Regions from separate parts of the Collinsella ihumii genome, predicted to be linked through region 1. Evidence: riboswitches for the same ligand, from Rfam matches in the RefSeq annotation. Region 1 holds a riboswitch; the other holds the start of a gene.

Region 1 (3,500 bases):
GGCTGTCCTCGCTCGAGACGTAGCTCGCCATGGTGTCCTGGAAGCTCACGCCGAACTGGGCCTCGCCGGTGGCGACCAGGGCGTCGGCGCCGTTTTCGGGCGCCTGCACGATCTCGACCTCGAGACCGGCCTCCTCGTAGTACCCGCGGGCCGCGGCGACGTACACGCCCGTGTGGTTGGTGTTGGGCGTCCAGTCGAGCGCGAACGTGATCTTTTTGAGCTCAGAGGCGCCTGTTGCCGCGGAGCCGCCGGAAGATGCGGTGCTCGACGAGGTGCCGTCGGAGCATCCGGCGAGCGCAGAGGCACCGAGGACGCCGGCGCCCGCAAGGCCGCACCGCACAAGCCCGCGGCGGGAAACCGGACGGTGGGCAAAAAGCTGATCGATGGTTGAGATACGAGACATATGACTCTCCAATATGCGAAATCTGATCGATGCGCCTTGTCGGCGCCTTTTCCTACCCCTCGGAGCGCTCCCAGGGCATGAGCTTGCGGCGCAGCGCGCCGACCGCCCACATGAGCACCAGCGACAGGGCGGAGATGAGGATGATCACGGCGAACATCTTGTCGAACGCGTAGGCGCTGCGCACGCGGGTCATGTACACGCCCAGGCCCGAGAAGCCGCCGAGCCACTCGGCGATGACTGCGCCCACGATGGCGTAGGTCGCGGAGATCTTCAGGCCCGAGAACAGGTGCCCGAGCGACGCGGGCAGCTTCGCGTGGCGCATGATCTGCGCGCGGCTCGCGCCCATGGACCGCATGAGGTCGATGACGTCGGGGTCGACGGAGCGGAACCCGTCGAGCAGCCCCACCGTGATCGGGAAAAAGGTCGTGATGACGATAAGCACGACCTTGGGCAGCATGCCGTAGCCGAACCACAGCACGAGCAGCGGCGCGATGGCGACCGTCGGGATGGTCTGCGTGAGCACGACGAGCGGGTAGAACGCACGGTAGACGAGCTCGAAGCGGTCCATGAGGACCGCCGCGGCGAAACCGAGCGCGATACCGCAGGCGAGCCCCGCCGCCGCCTCGGCGAGCGACGTCACGGCATGGCCGGCCAACAGCTGCCAGTCGCCGACGAGCGCCTGGATGACTGCCACGGGGCTCGGCAGCAGAAACGACGGGACAAGCCCCACCGAGCACACGAGCTGCCAGATAGCGACCAGGGCCAGCACGGTCACCGGGGCGGCCAGCTTGCCGACAAGCGGGCTCACCCCCGCCGTGCGCGCAAGCGCCGGCGCGCCCGAGCCCTTACGCTTCGGACTCATGGTACTTTCCGACCTTCTGCTCCGTCGTCAGCAGGCCGCGCTCGGGCGCATAGAAGATCTTGGCATAGGTGGCCACCTTGTCGGCGCCGGCCTTGATGACGATACGGTTCACCTCGGTGAGCACCTCCATGCACAGGTCGTAGTCGCCCTCGATCGCGGTCTCGAACGGACCGACGTACGCATCGGGGAACTTGGACATGATGTAGGCGATGGCCTCGTCGACGATGCGGCAGGTCTCCTCGTCGCTCTCCGTGTTCTGCGGCAACACCTGAATCGCTACGCTTGCCTCCATGGTCTTCCCTTCCGGGGCATGGAAAAAGCCCCTCGAACATCGTAGGGGCTTTTGTATCAAAGCGTTGGTCCCTACGCCGGCATTACCCGGATCAGGTTCAGGGTCGAAGCGGTGCGGGCGATGCTGCCCGTCGAGCTTCCTCTCAGCCGGCATCCGCCAGCTCCCCTCTTGCGTGTCCAGTATATCCCAACTCGCGCAACCGCTCGCGCGTTCTTGCGACATCGGACGGCGCGGGACTCCATGCGCTATCGAGATGCGGCCAACGGCAGCGCGCGACGGCCGGGCTCCGCGCCGTACGCGCGCGCATTGCGCGCCGCGAGCAGCACCGTGCTGCCGTTGTGCACCAGCGAGCTCGCCTGCGGGGTGACGATCCCCGTGACGCCGCCCGCCAAAAGCAGCGAATTCAAACCGATGACCTCGGCGAACGACGCGTCCATGCGAGCCGCGAGGCCCATGGAGAGCCTGCGCAGGCGCACGAGCGCATCCAGGTCGCCATCGGTGAGCGTGATATCGGCGACCTCTTTGGCGATCGCGGTCCCCGACCCCATGGCGACGCCGACATGGGCAGCGGAGAGCGCCGGCGAGTCGTTCACGCCGTCGCCCACCATCACCACGCGGCGACCCTCCAGGCGCAGCTGCTCGACGATGCCGTGCTTGTCTTCCGGCAGCAGGTCGCTTCGCCACTCGTCGATACCCGCCTCCGCGGCGATGCGCGACGCGGCGCGGGCGTTGTCGCCGGTGAGCATCACAATGCGCGTGAGGCCGAGCTCGCGCAGCTCGCGTATCGCGCGCGCCGTGCCGGGCTTGCACGGATCCTGGATGCCCACGACGCCCTTGAGCTCGCCGTCGACCGCGAGATAGAGCACGGACAGGCCGCCGAGCTCGGCGGCGATCTTCCCGCGAGCCTCGTCGGGGATGCGGACGCCCTCGTCCTCCACCACGAAATGCTCCGAGCCGATCACCGCGCGCTTGCCGTCGAGCGAGCTCGCGATGCCGTGCGCGACCAGGTACTCGACCGCCGCATGGCGCTCGCGATGCTCAAGCCCCTCCGCCGCCGCGGCGCGTACCACGGCGCGCGCCACCGGATGCGGAAAGTGCTCCTCCAGGCACGCCGCGAAGCGGAGCACCTGCGTCCTCGTCCATCCGTCAAGCGGAATGACGGCGCACACCCGGGGCGCCGCCTCGGTCAGCGTGCCGGTCTTGTCGAACACGATGGTGTCCGCCTCCGCCATGGCCTCGAAGTGCCTGGAGCCCTTGACCGTGAAGCCCTCGCGCGCCGCCTGGCTCATGGCCGAAAGGACCGCGATGGCGCCGGTGAGCTTCAAGGCGCACGAGTAGTCGACCATGAGCGCCGCGCTCGTGCGGGTGAGGTTGCGCGTCGTCAGGGCGACGATGCCCGCAAGCAGGAAGTTCCACGGCACGATTCGATCGGCGAGCCGCTCGCGACGCGCCAGGCCCTCCGCCTTGTAGGCCTCCGCCTGCTCGACCAGGTTCACGATCGAGCGCAGCTTGGTGTCGCTCGCGCCGGCCTTGACGCGCACGTACGCCTCGCCGTCCTCCACGGCGGTGCCGGCGAACACGTCGTCGCCCACGGTGCGCTCCACCGCGAGCGGCTCGCCGGTCAGTGACGACTGGTTCACCATGGCGGTCCCCTGCTCGACCGTGCCGTCGACCGGAACGGGCATGCCGGTGCGCACGACGATGAGATCGCCGGCGACAAGCGAGTCCGCAAGGACGCGGCGCTCCTCCGCTCCGCGCAGGGCCGGATCTCCACAGGGCACGAGCTGTGCGTAATCGGGCACGTCGAGCAACGTGTAGATCAGCTGGTTTTGCGACGTGGCGCGCGTGTAGTCCTCGAGCAGTTCGCCCAAGTTGAGCAGCAGCATGGTGCTGGCGGCCGTCTTGAAATCGCGTTGTAGAAGCGAGATGCCGATGGCGGCCGC
Region 2 (3,500 bases), on a different contig from region 1:
CGCCCGCGCGATCTTTACCGACGACGAACCGGCTGTCGTGGTGAACCTCGCGAGCGTCGAGTACGCCAAGGCCGTGCTGCCGCACCTGCCCGAAGGGGCGACCGCGGTGACCTGCATCTTCAGCGAGGAGCTCCGAGCCGGGAAACCCGTGCAGCGCGCGACGGCGAGCAAGATCGCCCGCGGCTCCATGGTCCGCTGGATGGCAGAGCACGGCGTTGAGGATGCGCGCGACCTCACGCGGTTCGACGTGGGCTACGCCTTCGCACCGGACCTCTCCGATGCGGACGGGAGCACGCTTGTCTTTGTGCGCCAAGCAGGCGATGCCGAAGAGGACCACTCGTAGCCGTTCTCGCGCAGAGCACTCTCGAAATCGCGCTCGAACGCCTGGTGCGCGCCGAGCCCGATATTGAGCAGACCGTCGCCCGCACCCGAACCGATCGCCTCGACGCGGGAGGACGAGCCGTCGCCGGTGATGACGATGGTCAGGCTCGCATAGCTGCCGTTGCGCAGGAAGAACTTCTCGATGACGCCGACGTACACCGAGAAGTCGCCAAGGTCGCGCTCGGTCTTTCCCGCCCACTCGATTGAGGTCCCCAGCTCGCCGACCGCCGTGCGCACCAGGGCCTTGGCGTCCTCCATGCCGATGGGGGCTTCAAGAGGGATCATCGCATCCTCCCGTCTGCTGCCGCCTGAGATGAAACAGCAGGTCGCGTCACGAACCGCCGAGGAAGATGAGGATCGCGATGAGCACAACGACCAGGGCCAGGCACCACACCATGCACCCGCAGCCGCAGCCGGTCTGGTTACCGTTCGCCCCGGAGGGGCCTGTGAGCAGGCCGTGCACCATCTCGGTGAAGGCCCCGTCGCCCATGCCGACGCGCCCGTCGCGATCCCAGTCCAGCGGATGATGATTCATCTCGCCTCTCCTCTCACCTCTCGTGCTCAGTATACGAAGCATCTCGCGAACCCGGGCGATATCGGGGGACGGCTCCGTAAACGGCCCGCCGCAGTCCCCGTGGGCGGGTGTGAGAAAAAAGGGACAGGCACTTTTTTTCTCACGGCGGAGATTAACGACTCCGCGAGCGGTGCAACCGTAATTATGCTCGCCTCGAGGCTTCGCCCGCTATGCGCGCCACCGGAACCCCGAAATAGACGACGGCTCGAGTCCATCCGGAACCGAGCGCGCTATAATGGGCGCAACAATCGCATATCACGGGGAGCTTGCAGGACACCACGGCAGGCTGAGAGGGGGCGCGACCCGCCCCGACCCGACGAACCTGATATGGGTAATGCCAACGAAGGGAGCATGCGTATGAACGCACCCAACACTGTCAATCTTGTCACGCAGCTCGACTACGCGCGGGCGGGCGTCATCACCGACGCCATGCGCGCCGTCGCCGAGCGGGAACACCGCGATCCGGAGTTCATCCGCGCGGGCGTGGCGGCGGGCCGCATAGCCATTCCGGCGAACATCCGCCACCTCGACATGGGCCTTGAGCCCCGCGGCGTCGGAGCCGGCCTCTCCACCAAGGTGAACGTCAACCTCGGCATTTCCGGTGATGTCGCCGACGCCGACGTCGAGTGGGAAAAGGTGCGCACCGCCGAGAAGTTCGGCGCCGACGCCATCATGGACCTGTCCAACTCCGGCAAGACGCGCTTTTTCCGCCAGCAGCTCGTGCGCGAGACGCCGCTCATGGTGGGCACCGTCCCCATGTACGACGCCATCGGCTACATGGAGAAGCCCCTGGTCGAGCTGACCGTCGACGACCTGCTCGAGGTCACGCGCGCGCACGCCGAGGACGGCGTGGACTTCCTCACCATCCACTGCGGCATCAACAAGAGCGTCATCAAGACCTTCAAGGAGACCGGCCGCCTCATGAACATCGTGAGCCGCGGAGGCTCGCTGCTGTTCGGCTGGATGGAGGTCACCGGCAACGAGAACCCCTTCTTCGAGTACTACGACGAAATCCTGAAGATCTGCCATGAGTACGACGTCACCATCTCGCTCGGCGACTCGTGCCGCCCGGGCTGCCTCTACGATGCGAACGACGCCGTGGAGACCGCCGAGATGATCGAGCTGGGCAAGCTCACCAAGCGCGCTTGGGACGCCGGCGTCCAGGTCATGATCGAGGGCCCCGGGCACATGCCCATCAACGAGATCGAGGCCAATGTGCGCATGGAGAAGAGCCTGTGCCACAACGCGCCCTACTACGTGCTCGGCCCGCTTGTGACCGACATCGGCGTCGGCTACGATCACATCACCGCCGCGATCGGCGGCGCCATCTCGGCGAGCGCCGGCGCCGACTTCCTGTGCTACGTCACGCCCGCCGAGCACCTGTGCCTGCCGAACGCGCAGGATGTGCTCGACGGCCTCATCGCCACGAAGATCGCCGCGCACGCCGCCGATATCGCCAAGGGCGTGCCCGGCGCGAAGGATATCGACAACCGCATGGGAGACGCCCGCCGGCGCCTCGCCTGGAACGAGATGTGGACCTACGCGCTCGACCCGGTGACGTCGAAGGCGCGCTACGAGGCCTCCCCCGCCTCCACCGAGGGCACCTGCACCATGTGCGGCAAGATGTGCGCCGTGCGCACGGTCAACAAGGTGTTCGAGGGGACGACGATCGATCTCGACGCGCAGGGAAATACGGATTGATTCATGAATGTACGGGGGCCGAATCAGCGTTTGCGCAGGGTTCGTTTATCTGACACCCCAGTTCATTCATGAATGAGCTGATCGACGCTCCCGAACGGAAAAACTCACATGAAGGACCGGGCAGGGCCCCGTCCTCATCTCAGAAAGGAATAGCACCATGGACATGGCAGAACTCGGCCGTGCACTCGACAACGTTCGCACCACCGTGCCGCTCGTGCACTGCATCACCAACTACGTGACGGTCAACGACTGCGCAAACGCGCTGCTCGCGTGCGGAGGCTCCCCCATCATGAGCGACGAGCCCGATGACGTGGAGGACATCACCTCGATCTGCGGCGGCCTCGTGCTGAACATCGGCACGCTCAATCAGCGCAGCATCGAGGGCATGCGCGTGGCCGGCAAGCGCGCGGGCGAGCTGGGCCACGCGATCGTGCTCGACCCCGTGGGCGCCGGCGCATCCAAGCTGCGCACCGACACGGCGGCGGAGCTCATCGACACGCTGCCCGTCACGGTCGTGCGCGGCAACATGAGCGAGATCAAGACCATCGCCGGCTCCGCCGCAGCGACCCGCGGCGTGGACGTCAATCCCGATGACGCCGTGACCGAGGACAACCTCGCCGCGAGCGCCGATTTCGCCCGCAGCCTCGCCGCCAAGCTCGGCGCCGTCGTGGCCATCACGGGCGCCATCGACATCGTCGCCTCCGCGGACCGTGCGGTCGCCATCCGCAACGGCGTGGCGACCATGGGCAAGATCACCGGCACCGGCTGCATGCTCACCTGCGTCGCCGCCGCATATGCCGTCGCCAACCCCGACGACGTCTTCGGCGCGACCGTCGCCGCCATC

What was found. Region 1 has a riboswitch for thiamine pyrophosphate ahead of QVN30_RS05555 (thiamine-binding protein). Riboswitches for the same ligand answer to the same signal wherever they lie in the genome.
Region 2: linked by a shared signal. The riboswitch ahead of thiC (phosphomethylpyrimidine synthase ThiC) and the one ahead of QVN30_RS05555 (thiamine-binding protein) in region 1 are both predicted to bind thiamine pyrophosphate.

Annotation. Positions count from the first base shown of each region.
Region 1 covers NZ_JAUEIQ010000004.1:150,766-154,265, reverse strand. Annotated here, with positions in the region: gene QVN30_RS05565 (ABC transporter substrate-binding protein) at 1-403, opposite strand, end outside; gene QVN30_RS05560 (ABC transporter permease) at 456-1,265, opposite strand; gene QVN30_RS05555 (thiamine-binding protein) at 1,249-1,557, opposite strand; TPP riboswitch at 1,609-1,734, opposite strand; gene QVN30_RS05550 (heavy metal translocating P-type ATPase) at 1,803-3,500, opposite strand, start outside.
Region 2 covers NZ_JAUEIQ010000008.1:97,621-101,120, reverse strand. Annotated here, with positions in the region: gene QVN30_RS08775 (YaaA family protein) at 1-343, shown strand, start outside; gene QVN30_RS08770 (DUF6054 family protein) at 253-666, opposite strand; gene QVN30_RS08765 (hypothetical protein) at 713-916, opposite strand; TPP riboswitch at 1,204-1,321, shown strand; gene thiC (phosphomethylpyrimidine synthase ThiC) at 1,313-2,656, shown strand; gene thiM (hydroxyethylthiazole kinase) at 2,814-3,500, shown strand, end outside.